DNA from 3 places in the Martinezella sp. CNPSo 3732 genome. Region 1 is predicted to be linked to each of the others. Evidence: riboswitches for the same ligand, from Rfam matches in the RefSeq annotation. Region 1 holds a riboswitch; each other region holds the start of a gene.
The links. A riboswitch is a leader RNA that binds a small molecule or an ion and turns the genes downstream of it on or off. The one in region 1 is predicted to bind thiamine pyrophosphate.
Positions count from the first base shown of each region.

Region 2: it holds a riboswitch for thiamine pyrophosphate, as region 1 does, so the genes downstream of both, thiB (thiamine ABC transporter substrate binding subunit) here and thiM (hydroxyethylthiazole kinase) in region 1, are expected to answer to the same signal.
Region 3: it holds a riboswitch for thiamine pyrophosphate, as region 1 does, so the genes downstream of both, thiC (phosphomethylpyrimidine synthase ThiC) here and thiM (hydroxyethylthiazole kinase) in region 1, are expected to answer to the same signal.

Region 1 covers NZ_JBXSOO010000010.1:101,989-106,713, reverse strand. Annotated here, with positions in the region: gene thiD (bifunctional hydroxymethylpyrimidine kinase/phosphomethylpyrimidine kinase) at 1-556, opposite strand, end outside; gene thiE (thiamine phosphate synthase) at 553-1,191, opposite strand; gene thiM (hydroxyethylthiazole kinase) at 1,188-1,991, opposite strand; TPP riboswitch at 2,045-2,141, opposite strand; gene AC13RM_RS17850 (DUF1127 domain-containing protein) at 2,376-2,522, shown strand; gene yghU (glutathione-dependent disulfide-bond oxidoreductase) at 3,085-3,960, shown strand; gene AC13RM_RS17840 (hypothetical protein) at 4,173-4,725, shown strand, end outside.
Region 2 covers NZ_JBXSOO010000004.1:98,305-103,029, forward strand. Annotated here, with positions in the region: gene AC13RM_RS11205 (MDR family MFS transporter) at 1-1,101, shown strand, start outside; TPP riboswitch at 1,173-1,288, shown strand; gene thiB (thiamine ABC transporter substrate binding subunit) at 1,340-2,368, shown strand; gene thiP (thiamine/thiamine pyrophosphate ABC transporter permease ThiP) at 2,379-4,016, shown strand; gene AC13RM_RS11220 (thiamine ABC transporter ATP-binding protein) at 4,009-4,725, shown strand, end outside.
Region 3 covers NZ_JBXSOO010000007.1:127,932-132,656, reverse strand. Annotated here, with positions in the region: gene AC13RM_RS15235 (TetR family transcriptional regulator) at 56-697, shown strand; partial or broken gene AC13RM_RS15230 (porin) at 933-2,023, opposite strand; gene AC13RM_RS15225 (hypothetical protein) at 2,627-3,370, shown strand; TPP riboswitch at 3,501-3,633, shown strand; gene thiC (phosphomethylpyrimidine synthase ThiC) at 3,726-4,725, shown strand, end outside.

The DNA.
Region 1 (4,725 bases):
CCGGGCTTTCATCCCCTTCGAGATGACCACCCTTGACGAGGACAGCCGAAGGTCCGAGCGCTGCCAACGCAAGCGCCTGGCGCGCCATGTCTTTGCGGCTTTTCGCCTCGGCGTCATGCAACAGCGCAGCCGCCTCGGGCAGGTTCGGGGTAACGACGGTCGCAAGCGGCAGCAATCGTGTGGTCAGCACGTCAATGGCATCGGCGGCGAGCAGGGCAGCGCCACCCTTGGCAATCATGACTGGGTCGAGGACGACGGGCACATCACGATGTCGCGCCAGAATGTCCGCGACGGCATCGGCGATGGCGGCATTGGCGATCATGCCGATCTTGACGGCATCCACGCGGATGTCGGCAAAGATCGCATTGATCTGGTCTGCCACAAAATGTGGAGGCACGGGATGGACGCCTGAGACGCCCTGCGTGTTCTGCGCGGTCAATGCGGTCAGAGCTGCCATTCCATAAACGCCGCGGGCGGAGAAAGCCTTTAGGTCGGCCTGAATGCCAGCGCCGCCGGAGGGATCGGAGCCAGCGATGGATAAGACATTGCGGATCATTGGCGAGCCTCCTTGATGGCTTTCGCGATGATGGTTGTCGCGGCTTGCGGGTCCGGTTGGCCGCAAATGGCCGAGACAACCGCGAGACCATCGGCTCCGGCCGAGTAAACGCTTGCGGCATGCTCTGCTTTCAGGCCGCCGATCGCGACTGATGGAACTGGGCAAAGCCTGACGATGCGGGCAAGCCCGTCGAAGCCGATCGGCCGCTTGTGGTCGGGCTTGGTGGGCGTGGCAAAGACCGGGCCGATCCCGGCATAGTCGACGATGCGGGCATCTATGGAGGAGGCAAGCGCTTCCGTTTCCACCGAGAGGCCGAGGATCATGTCCGGTCCGATCATGCGGCGGGCGTCGGCGGCATTCATATCTTCCTGGCCGATGTGAAGGCCGTCCGCGCCGATGGCGATGGCGGCCTCGACATTGTCGTTGACGATCAGCCGGACATTCGTTCCGTGCAGGATTTGCTTGAGGGCGCGGCCCGTCTCGATCATGGCAGCGGTCGAAGCCTCCTTGTCGCGAAGCTGGATGATGGTGGCGCCACCGGCCACTGCCGCCCGCGTTGTCTCCACCATGCCGAGATCACGGCATAGCAGCGGATCGAGGACGAGATAGAGCGAGAGATTGAAGTCTTTCTTCATGCTGCCGATATCCTTGCGTCGCGATCCAGCGTTTCCGGGGTGAGGGCGGCAAGGGCATCGAGGAAGCGCCAGGAGAAGGAGCCTGGGCCATCTGCAATTGCTCCCGCCTGTTCGCCGGCAACGGCAAAGACGGCAAGCGCCGCTACCGTCGCGTCGAATGGATCATCCGAAGCTGCCGCCGCAAACGCACCGACGAGGCATGTTAGCGAGCATCCAAGTGCGGTTACTTGCGGCATCAATGGCGAACCACCTGCGATGCGCTTCGCCTTCTGCCCATCCGTCACAAAATCCGTAACGCCGGTGACTGCCACCACGCAGCTGTGCTTTTCCGCAAGCTGACGGGCGGAATCTTCCGCCTGCTCGACGGCATCCCTGCTATCGACGCCCTGGCCGCGGCTCGTGCCGCCGGCAAGCGCGATGATCTCGGATGCGTTGCCGCGAATGATTGTCGGCTTTAATTCCAGCAAGCGCGCGATGGCACCGCGACGAAACGCAGTCGCATAATGGGCGACGGGATCGAGGACCCAGGGTTTGCCCACCTCGTTTGCCGACTGCGCGGCCTTCAACATGCCGGCAAGCCAGCCGGACGAGAGCGTGCCGATATTGATTGTCAGTGCGCCGGAGATAGCGGCAAACTCGCCGGCTTCCTCTTCGGCATGTACCATTGCCGGCGATGCCCCGGCGGCAAGCATCACATTGGCCGCGATATTCATGGCGACGAAATTGGTGATGCATTGCACCAGCGGAGGATTGGCCCGCATGGTGCGAAGCTGATTGCCTGCTGTGATTTGGTTCTGCATATCGCCCCTTCTTTCGGGCGGGCGAGACGCGTGGGGACGACGTGCAGTGTTTCGCGAGGTCCCGAGCGACTCCCTCCGCCAGCATGATCTGGTTCAGGTTCGAAGGGTGCTTCTCAGCCCGCCGAATGGCGGACGCCCCTGTCTCTCATCTCTCTTCTTTTCGCAGACAAAGGAGGCGCTGTCATCAGCAAATCGCAAAGGCAGGCGTGATCGACAGGATGACGACCGCCTGCTTTTCGGGCGACATATGCAGAATTTGCATAGGTGCAGTGATTCCTTAGCTCTGCAAAAAGCCGAGGGTTTCGACTATATATTTCTCATCGAAGCGACGGGAGCGCCAAGCACGGCAGCTCAGCTTCGAAAGCCCAAGGAAAGGGGATCATCATGAACGTAGCACGCTCTTTCAATAACTGGCGCAAGTATCGTCAGACGGTCGCCGAACTGGGCCGTATGTCCACGCGCGAACTGCATGATCTGGGTATCGATCGCGGCGAAATCCGCAACGTTGCCCGCGCAGCGATCGCTCGCTAACGGCCGCAACGGCTCCTTATAAAAGCTGCATTATGCCAGCGCCTGTTCCCCCGAGCAGGCGCTTTTGCTTTGTGGGCATCCCGCTCATTCTTCGCCGTGCTGGTTGAAGATTGCGTTCGATCTAGCTGCCCGGTTTTCGCATGGCGCATAACTGCCTTGCAAAGAAATGCCTATGAACTGAGCAAAAGACTGGTATGTTTGTCTTTATCGAAGCGATGCACCTCCTCCCGCATCCCTTCGCTTGGCAGACGTCCTTATCCTCCTCCCAGGGACGGCTGCAGGAATAGCGGAACTCCTCCTCCCATCCGCTGTTCGGTTCTTGTAAAAAGCCTGCCGCTCCTCCTCCCGCGGCAGGCTTTTTCGTTTCATGAACCTCCAGACATTTCCAATGGCCTAACGTGGTCGAAGAGTCCGCGCCCTAACCGGGGCGGCAAGAGCGCTTCCGAGTTAAAGAGTGCGCATTCTCCTCTCGCAAAAATGAAGAGCGGCCCCTATGTGCGACCTATGTAGCGCGCTACATCGAAGATCGCCCAAATTCGATTCCCGAAAAAGGAGGATGCCCATGACCGGTTCTGCCGAATATACGCCGCCGAAAATCTGGACCTGGAACAAGGCCAATGGCGGCCAGTTCGCCAATATCAATCGCCCGATCGCCGGCCCTACCCACGAGAAGGAACTGCCTGTGGGACGCCATCCCCTTCAGCTCTATTCGCTTGGAACGCCGAACGGCGTGAAAGTCACCATCATGCTCGAAGAGCTGCTGGCGCTTGGTCACAGCGGCGCGGAATATGATGCCTGGCTGATCAAGATCGGTGAGGGCGATCAGTTCGGCAGCGGTTTCGTCGACGTCAATCCGAACTCCAAGATTCCGGCCTTGCTCGACCGCAGCGGGCCTAAGCCGGTCCGCGTTTTCGAATCGGCCTCGATTTTGATGTACCTCGCCGAAAAGTTCGGCGCCTTCCTGCCGACCGAGCAGCCGGCTCGTGCCGAATGCATCTCCTGGCTGTTCTGGCAGATGGGCAGCGCTCCCTATCTCGGCGGCGGCTTCGGTCACTTCTACGCCTATGCGCCGACGAAGATCGAATATGCGATCGACCGTTTTGCCATGGAGGTGAAGCGTCAGCTCGATGTTCTCGATCGCCGCCTGGCCGAAAGCGAATATATAGCCGGCAGCGACTACACGATTGCCGATATCGCCATCTGGCCGTGGTACGGCGGTTTGGCCAAGGGGTGGCAGTATGGCGCGGCCGAGTTCCTGCAGGTGCAGGACTACAAGAACGTGCAGCGCTGGGCCGAGCAAATCTACTCGCGTCCTGCCGTCAAGCGCGGCCGCATGGTCAACCGCATGTCGGGCGATCCATCCGAGCAGCTGCGTGAGCGCCACGATGCCAGCGACTTCGATACGAAGACGCAGGATAAGCTGGAAGCAGCCGGCTGATATGCCAATTCGCTTTGCAGAAATGAGCTCGCGACCCTCCGGATCGCGAGCTTTTTTATTTTGCTTACTGCGGGTGCTGCCGGCCTTGGCAAGTCAGCCTCGCTCCATCTTGTGAAGCGTAATGTTCGGCTGCCGAGGCTCCCCCGCTCGGCATAGACCGCAGCGCGATTCTGCAAAGCGTGTCGACATTGGCGAAAGAGGAATGCTTCTCCATGCAGCAAATTGCTGACGATTGTGCCCTGGATGAAAACATGACCGCGGGTGCGGCGTCGCAGCAGCGAGGCGAGGCGAGGGATACGCTCCTGAAGTACCTGGTGTCGGGAGGCGATGAGCGGCTGGATTGCGATCCGGTCAGCGGGCTCAACATGTATGGCTATGGTCCGGCACCGCGGCCCGAAGATCTCGCTTTCGGCTCGTCGACGGCATCCACCATCTCCGCCGCCGCCTTCGCCGCGGTCGAATCCTATTACGCGGATCTGATGAGGGCGATGGAAGCGGGATCGTCGGCGGCTGTCTACGATCGCGAAATCAAGCACGTGCGTGACGATCTGCTGCGCTTACTTGGCTTGAGTCAAAACTCGGCCGCCCGAATCGATGCGATCCTGGCCACATCGGGCACAGACATCCACCTTTTTTCGGCCGCGCTGCTGGCGGGCGAGGATGAACGTGCCCTGATGACCATCACGCTGATGGGGAACGAAACGGGCAGCGGCGTCATGATGGCGTCGGCCGGGCGGCATTTCATGAGCCGTGTCAGTAGCGCAC
Region 2 (4,725 bases), on a different contig from region 1:
TCGAGCCTCGTGCTGATGGCGTCGGGCGCCATCGGCCCCGTTCTCGGCGGCACGATGAGCGATCTCTTCGGCTGGCGTTCGATCTTCCTCGTCAACGTGCCGATCGGCTTCATCGTGCTTACCGGCCTCGCCTTCATGCTGCCCTACCGCAAGCCGGCCCGCCGTCCGAAGATCGATTATGCCGGCGCCATCCTTCTTGCCCTGACGACGACAAGCATCGTGCTTGCTGCTGACGGAAGCGAACTCTTCGGGTCGCTGCTCTCGCCGCAATGCCTCGGTATTATCGCCTTCGGGGTGATCTGCGCCATCGCCTGGGTCTTCATCGAGCGCCGCGCACCCGAGCCCATCGTGCCGATGACGCTGTTCCGCAATCCGACATTCGGCCTTCTGCTGATCCTCTCGATCACCAGCGGTGCCGTGGCCATCGGCATGGTGAATTATTTCGCGCTCTTCCTGCAGACGACGACGGGCCTTTCGCCCTCCATGGCCGGGTTGCTGTTCATTCTCCTGACCGGCGGCATCGTCTGCGGTTCGCTATCGGCCGGCCGGCTGATCGCCGCAAGGGGCCGCTACAAGCCCTTCGCCGTCGCAAGTGCTGCCTGCAGCACAATCGCATTCGCTTCACTCGCCTTCGTCCATGCCGGCACGCCCATCGCCCTCATTGGCAGCCTGATGCTGCTGCACGGCGTCGGCATCGGCCTTGCCCAGCAGGTGCCCGTCATCGGCGTACAGAATGCAGCCGCAGCGCGTGACGTCGGCGCGGCGACGGGTGCCGTCACGCTCTCGCGCATGGGCGGCGCCTCCATCGCCATTTCCGTCTATGGCGCCATCATCGCCGCCAAGCTCGGCAATGTCGGCGTCTCCATATCAGGCATATCCGACATCGAGCAGCTGACTCCGAAGATGATGGCCGCGTTGCCCGAGGCGACCCGCGAGGCCGTCGCCAATGCCTATGCGAGCGCCTTCAGCCCGCTGTTCATGACCGCCGCCGGCATCTGTCTCATCGGCCTGCTGACCGCGCTGACGCTGAAGAACGTGCAGCTTCCAAGTGCGGCTAAGAAATTCGACAGCCCGACGGCCGCCGCGCACGCCGCCGAGTAAGCTCCTTCGGCCTGCAATCGGCAAGGGAATCATTTCCCTTGTCATCCCTCCGTCACAAGGCTAAATCTGCCGACGCTCTAACGGGGTGCCTATGTCCTTCAGGACATTTGGCTGAGAGGCTTTCATCGGCCAACCCGCGGAACCTGATCCGGCTAACACCGGCGGAGGGATTAGACGCGTGACAAAAATCATAGCGCCCTTTTCCCCTTCAAGACGAAACCAAAGTGGAGGCGCTGTCGTGCAAAACCGATCGCTATTGTCATTCTTCGCCGGCTTGGCCCTTGCAGCCGGAACGACCTTTTGTGCCGCGCAGTCTGCCGCTGCAGCCGACAAGACCCTGACCATCTACACCTATGAGAGCTTTACCGCCGACTGGGGTCCGGGTGCCAAGGTCAAGGCCGCTTTCGAAAAGACCTGCGGCTGCACGGTCAATTATGTCGCTGTCACCGACGGCGTGGCACTTCTCTCCCGCCTGAAGCTGGAAGGCGCCGGCACCAAGGCCGATGTCGTTCTCGGCCTGGACACCAATCTCGTCGACGAAGCTAAGGATACTGGCCTCTTCGATGCAAGCGGCGTCGACACCTCGGCACTCAAGGTTCCCGGCGGCTTCAAGGACGACGTTTTCGTGCCCTACGACTACGGCCATTTCGCCGTGATCTATGACAGCCAGACGGTTAAGAACCCACCGAAGAGCATGAAGGATCTCGTCGAGGGCGATCCCTCGCAGAAGATCGTCATCGAGGACCCGCGCACCTCGACGCCGGGCCTCGGCCTGCTGCTCTGGGTCAAGTCGATCTATGGCGACAAATCCGCCGATGCCTGGGCGAAGCTCAAAGGCCGCATCCTGACCGTCACCCCCGGCTGGTCGGAAGCCTATGACCTCTTCACCAAGGGCGAAGCGCCGATGGTGCTCTCCTACACGACGTCGCCGGCCTATCACATGATCGAGGATAAGACCGATCGCTATCAGGCCGCCGCCTTCTCGGAAGGACATTACATCCAGATCGAGGTTGCCGGCCTCATCAAGTCCTCGCCGAACAAGGAACTTGCGCGCGACTTCCTCAAATTCATGATCTCACCGGGCTTCCAGGATATCATACCGACAAGCAACTGGATGATGCCGGCCTCGGCCACTTCGGAACCGCTGCCGGAAGCCTTCAGCAAGCTCGTGGTGCCCTCGAAGACCTTCCTGATGAGCCCCGCCGACGTCGACAAGAACCGCAAAGCCTGGATCGACGAATGGCTGACCGCCACCAGCGGCAACTGATGCTTTGACGATACTCACGGCACCAGAGCGAAGACGCGCCATTTCCGGCGGGACATTCAGTCTCGCCGGCATCGTGGTCTTCGTCGGGATCGCCGTACTCGCCCTGCTCGCCGCCGGCATCGAATCTGGCGGCACCAATCCCCTGGCAGACCCCTACCTGCTGCGCGTCCTGCGCTTCACGCTGCTACAGGCGGTGTTCTCGACGCTGCTTTCCGTTATGCTCGCCATCCCGGTGGCCCGGGCATTGGCGCGCCAGCCGCGCTTTCCCGGCCGATTGTGGCTGATCCGGCTGATGGCCGTGCCTATGGGCCTGCCGGTGCTGATCGGCGCGCTCGGCCTGCTCGGCATATGGGGCCGACAGGGGCTTATCAATCAGGCGCTATCAGCACTCGGCCTGTCGCAGCCCGTCAGCATCTATGGCCTTGCCGGTATCCTGCTTGCGCATGTCTTCTTCAACATGCCCCTCGCCTGCCGGCTGATGCTGGCCGGGTTGGAGCGTGTCCCGGCTGAATATTGGCTGGTGGCCGGCGGACTCGGCATGAGGCCTGCCTCGGTCTTCCGCTTCATCGAATGGCCTGTCCTGCGCGGCCTCATTCCCGGCATTGCCGGCCTTATCTTCATGCTCTGCGCCACCAGTTTCACGCTGGTCCTAATCCTCGGCGGCGGTCCGGCTGCGACAACACTGGAAGTGGCGATTTATCAAGCGCTCCGCTTCGATTTCGATCCCGGCCGCGCCGTCCTGCTATCGCTGCTGCAAATCGTCGTCACTCTCGTCATACTCGGCGCCATGACGCTGTTTCGCGCACCGGACGATCATGGGCTAATCAGCGGCCGCGCCCTGCGGCGCATCGATGGGCAGGCGCCCGCCGCCCGATGGATCGATGCCATCATGCTGTCGACCGCCACGCTCTTTCTCGGCCTGCCGCTTGCTTCGGTCGTCGTCACCGGCCTTGAGGCGAACCTCTTTAAGCTCGCCAGCCAGCCTATCTTTCTGCAGGCGGCAGTCACAAGTCTTGCAATCGCGCTTGCTGCGGGCCTTCTGGCCGTACTGATATCCTTCGCGATCATTCGCGCCCGCTCGGTGATATCTGCGGATCGCCGAAAGTCCCTCGGTCTGCGCGGTCTGGCGATCGCATTAGGCGCAAGCTCCTCCCTCATCCTGCTGGTGCCACCGATTGTGCTGGCAACCGGCTGGTTCCTGGCACTCCGGCCGTTGGGAGATCCGAGCCGCTTTGCGGCCACCCTGATCGTCGTCATCAACGCGCTGATGGCGCTGCCTTTCGTCATCCGCGTCATCGAGCCGGCCTATGCGGTCCATGTCAGTCGCACCGAACGGCTGGCGGCGAGCCTTGGCGTTCACGGCATTTCCCGCCTTCGCCTCATCGATTGGCCCGGTCTGCGCAAACCGCTCTTTACGGCACTGTCTTTCGCAATGGCCCTGTCGCTAGGCGATCTCGGCGCCGTGGCCCTCTTCGGCTCGGACAGCCTGATGACCCTGCCCTGGCTGGTCTATAGCAAGCTCGGCAGCTACCGCACCAATGATGCTGATGGATATGCCTTGATCCTTGGCCTTGTATGTCTTCTCCTGACCATTGCCGGCACGGCCGGCCAAGGCGCACGCGATGACGAAAGCAGGCGGCATGACTGACGGCCACGACAGGAACGAACGGGGCGTTGCCATGGCCGGCGTCGAGCTGCGCCTCGGCACCCATGATTTCCGTTTCGACTGTGATTTGCCACAAGGCAAGATCATCGCTGTCGCCGGCCCGTCGGGATCAGGAAAATCGACCTTCCTCAATTTGCTAGCCGGCTTCGAACCGCCGGATCGGGGCCGCATTATGCTTGCCGGACAGGATGTAACCGGCCTGCATCCCGCCGAGCGGCCCGTGTCGCTCGTCTTCCAGGATAACAACCTCTTTGCCCATCTCGACCTCTTCACCAATATCGGTCTCGGCATCAACCCCTCGCTGAGGCTCTCGGCGCAGGACCGGCAAAGGGTCTCGAAAGCCCTGGCGCGCGTCGGACTGCCCGGTTTCGAGACGCGCAAACCGGGGACGCTCTCCGGTGGCGAACGGCAGCGCGCCGCTTTCGCTCGGGCTCTGGTGCGCGACAAGCCGATCCTTTTGCTCGACGAACCCTTCGCGGCCCTCGATCCCGGCCTGCGCTCCGGCATGGTCGAACTTCTGAAAACCCTGCATCGCGAAACCGGCAATACCGTGCTGATCGTCTCGCATGATCCCGCCGAAGTGCGGCGCCTTGCCGACCACGCCGTCTTCATCGATGGCGGCACGATCAGGCTCGCCGCTCCCATAGGAACCTTCCTAGAGACGGACAGCATTCCGGCATTGACCACATTT
Region 3 (4,725 bases), on a different contig from region 1:
AAAGAATACGAAGAAGAGGGGCACAGCTTGAACATCGGTTTCTGTGGAGAGGTGAATGAGGCGAACTAAGGAGGAGGCGGCGGAAACGAGGAGCGAGATTTTGCAATCCGCAAAAGCTCTGTTTCTCGACAAGGGCTACGAGAATGTGAGCCTGGAAGAGATAGCCGTAGTCGCCGGTGTCACACGGGGGGCAGTGCACTGGCATTTCAAGAACAAGCAAGGTCTGATGTTTGCGATTCGCGACGAGGCCCAGCAGCCGTTCAAGGATCTGGCGGAGCGGATGTCGAAAGAACTGCCGCCCAATCCGCTTGATCTCATCGCCGATACCATAGCTGCGATATTCGACGACATTCACAGCGATCCGCGCAAGCGCAGCATGTTGAAGGTGATGATGCATCTCGACATGGCATTTTGCGACGGGACGACAAGCCGGGCGAGCTCGTTCCGGCACGACATGCATGAAAATTTCGAACGCATTTTCACCCTGATGGATGAAAAGACGAAACTTCCGGCTCCCTGGACGCCGGATACGGCCGCTTCCGCTCTGACAGCAGTCATCGGCGGCCTGATCACCGAATGGACGCTCGACCGGGGCAGTTTCGAACTGGTTCCGTGTGGACAGATGTTCATAAAGATGGTGCTGAAGACCTGGTTCCCGCTGGCACAGACGCAGGAGCTGGCGATTACGGCGATCTGACGATACCGGAAAAAGCGTACAACGGTTTCCCCTTCGGAATTGAAGAGAACCAACGATAGCGGTTTCAAGCTTCTGCTGGGAGCCGAATCGATTGCCAGAAGCTGGAAATAAAAAAGGATCCGGAGGGAAAGCCAGATCCTTTGCTTTGATCGGAGGTCAACCGATCGATGAAAGAAGCCTGACGGATTGGAACGCCAGGCTTCTCATACCCGGCGCTAGGCCGGGTAATTCAATATTAGAAGCTACGCTCGAAGCGCAGGATACCAGCCCACTGATCCTGGTTCACAGAATCGAAGTTGGTGTAGGAGACTTCCGGCTCGATGAGCAGGTTCTTGACCGGGTTCCACTTGACGTTCGTCGTGGCGGCAAAGATCTTCGAGTCGGTGTAGGCGAGCTGGAGGTTCCACTTCAGCTTTTCGTTGATCGGAACGCCAACGCCGCCCCAGACAGCCCAGTCACCCCAGCCGCACTTCGATGCATCGTTAACTGGGCAAGCCGAACGATCGAGGTTGGTGCCTGCGTACTTGTTGAGCTTGTCGCCATCGGTGTTCCAGCCGCCCATCAAGAAGGCCGAGAAGGTACCGAAGTCAGCATCGACACGAGCCTTGATGGCGCCTTCTTCGACGATCGAATCGTAACCACCGACGACCTTGAAGCCCCATGCGCCGGACTTGAAGCCAGCACCGGCAACGACGTCAGGAGCGTAGTGATTGCCCTTGTCGTCGGACCACCAGCTGGAGCCATAGGAAGCGCCCGAGCCGCTGGAGTTGCTGTCTTCAACCGAGACCACAGCCGTGAAGCCGTTGCCGGCATCGTAGCTGTAGGTCAACTGGTTGAGTTCGTACGGGCCGTCATAGATCACGTCGTCGTTGATGACGTCGCCGGCATAACCGATGTAGTAGTTATACTGCGAGTCGGCCTTACCGACGAGGCTGATGTTGGCGAACAGCAGCTTGGTGGAGGTCGAGTTGCCGTCGTTCCAGTCCCAACGGATGACCGTATTGGTCTTCAGCGGGCCGTATTCGGTGTCGGTCGCGGTGTCGACGCTCAGCTCGGCGCGGGTGTGCCAGAGCGTGCCGTTCTTGCTGTTCTCTTGCTGTTCGGGTTGTAGGCATCGTACCATTCGCCTTCGGTACGGACGCGGCCGCCGATCTTGAGGCAGGTTTCCGTGCCCGGAATGAAGAAGTAGCCAGCACCGTATGCGTCGCAGATGCGAACGTATTCCAGCGGCTCCGGCTCAGCAGCGACGATCGCGTCTGCTGCATGGGCACCGGATACTGCTGCCAGCGCAGCAGCGGAGCCGAGAAGAAGGCTCTTGATGTTCATTTTAAACTCCTGGTTGTATTATGCATTTCTATTTTACCGCGAGCGCAGAACTGGAGCATCACCCTGGAGATCGGTTTGGTCTAAACACGACCGGGCAGCCCGGCAAATACGCACCTGATGTTGGCTTGAGTCCCCTCGAACCTTCATGATTACCCCCGCGGTAAAAGGCTTTGAAATGCCTCTACCGATCCGGCCGATTGCTCGACCGTAAGACAACTTATGTCCTGACATTGGATTTACAAACAGCCCGTATGTTTGTCAATTATATGAAGGGCGCTGAGGCGTTAGTCTTGGCTGCTGTTGCTTAAATGCAACTCGCGACCGCGGGCCATGGCGGCATCCGGCAAGGATGGCAAAGATGTCCCTGTTCACAAGAACGCCTGCCAGTCTGGTCGTCATCGCATTTAAGCCAGCGCGATGTCGGCGGTCGATGACGCCATGGCAGGCCAATCTGGTCATGGCATGGCCATCGGGAATTCCGCGGCAAATGACCGGTCGGCTTGAGCAAAGATCAGCAATGAATTTCAACAATTCGCTACACACAGAAATGTTGAATTTTCCTAGATTCCGGCGACTCGCGCCATCGGAGAGGGAAAATCACGAATGAATGAGAACCGGCTGATCTTCATAGCGACCCCCTGCTTCGGCGGCCTCGTCACGAAGGACTATATGCAGTCCATTTTCTCATTGATGCAGACGGGCGCGCAGGCAGGCATACAGCTGACGCTGGCCCTGCTCGGCAATGACGCCCTGATTACCCGCAGCCGAAACACACTTGTCTCGTCTTTCCTGAACGATACGACGGCGACCCATATGCTCTTCATCGACGCCGACATCAGCTTCGAGCCTGATCAGGTCATGAGGCTGCTGGAAGCCGATAAGGATGTGGTCGCCGCCATGTATCCGATCAAGGATTATGACTGGGAGACGGCGGCCCGCATCAATTCAGCCGACGGCGAAACACTTGCGGCTGCCGCACTTCACTATGTCGGGACCCCACTTGTCGGCGAGGTTGCAGAACGTGAAGGCGATTTCGTCAGCGCAGTCTATGCAGGCACCGGCATGCTTTTGATCAAGCGCAGCGTCATAGAAAGAATGATCGCGGCCTATCCGGAGCTGCGCTACAACGCAATCCACGCCTATCCCAGCACCAAACGCTCGCCCGGCACCCAATACGCCCTGTTCGAATGCATGGTCGAGGAGGGAACGGGAATCTATCTCAGCGAGGACTTCGCCTTCTGTCACCGCTGGCGAGCCCTCGGCGGCAAGATCTGGCTTGATACCGCGAGCAAGCTGTCCCATACCGGCCCTCATCGCTTCGTCGGCAATACCACACCGCGTTACTGAGGCGCGGCAAGTCAGTGCGATGATCGGCACGATAAAGTTGTAATTCGGCGGGCGCGGCAATGGTCAATCTCCCGAAAATGCGGCCATCGCTACGGGGTTGACAGAGGACAAGAGTAAGGCATAGCCTTTTGACATTCACCAGGGGGGTCCCGGCAAGGGGCTGAGATACTGCTGGACAATACGGCTTTGCCGATTGTGGGCGCAGTGACCCGTTGAACCTGATCCAGTTCATACTGGCGTAGGGACGGTGCAAGCGCTCGATGGCTTCGGATTTCCGCCTGGATTCCATGCCGGCGTCTTTTCATCATTCCGGCTGATTGACTGGGTCTCCAACTGCAACTTGGAGCCTCACACCATGAATATTGCCGCAAAGAATCTCACTCCGACCGTCACCACCGGCCCGCTGCCGGCATCCCGGAAAATCTATATCCCCGGGGAAATCCACACAGACATCCGCGTGCCGATGCGCGAAATCAGCGTCCATCCGACCTCGGGCGAACCGCCTGTCGTTGTCTATGATTCTTCCGGCCCCTATACGATCGAGGGCGCCGATATTCGCATCGAGCAGGGTCTGTTGCAGCTACGCCGCGACTGGGTTCTCGCCCGCGGCGATGTCGAGGCTTATGAAGGCCGGCATGTGCGCCCTGAGGACAACGGTTTCGTCACCGGCGAACGGCTGACGCCGGAGTTTCCGGCCAAACGGCAGCCCCTGCGGGCAAAAGACGGCAAAGCGGTCACCCAACTTGCCTATGCGCGCGCCGGCATCATCACCCCGGAAATGGAATTCATCGCCATCCGCGAGAATCTCGGCCGCAAGGCGAAGGCAGAAGCCCTGATCCGCGATGGCGAAAGCTTCGGCGCCCATATTCCGGATCATGTCACCTCGGAATTCGTCCGCCAGGAGGTTGCCGCCGGCCGCGCGATCATCCCGGCCAACATCAATCATCCGGAAAGCGAGCCGATGATCATCGGCAGGAATTTCCTGGTGAAGATCAACGCCAATATCGGCAATTCCGCCGTCACCTCTTCCATGGCGGAGGAAGTCGAGAAAATGGTCTGGGCCGCGCGCTGGGGCGCCGATACCGTCATGGACCTTTCGACCGGCCGCAACATCCATAATATCCGTGAGTGGATCATCCGCAATTCGCCGCTGCCGATCGGCACGGTGCCGCTCTACCAGGCGCTGGAAAAGGTCGGCGGCATTGCCGAGGAGCTCACCTGGGAGGTCTATCGCGATACGCTGATCGAGCAGGCCGAACAGGGCGTCGACTATTTTACCATCCATGCCGGCGTGCGGCTGCATTACATTCCGCTGACCGTCAACCGCGTCACCGGCATCGTTTCGCGCGGCGGGT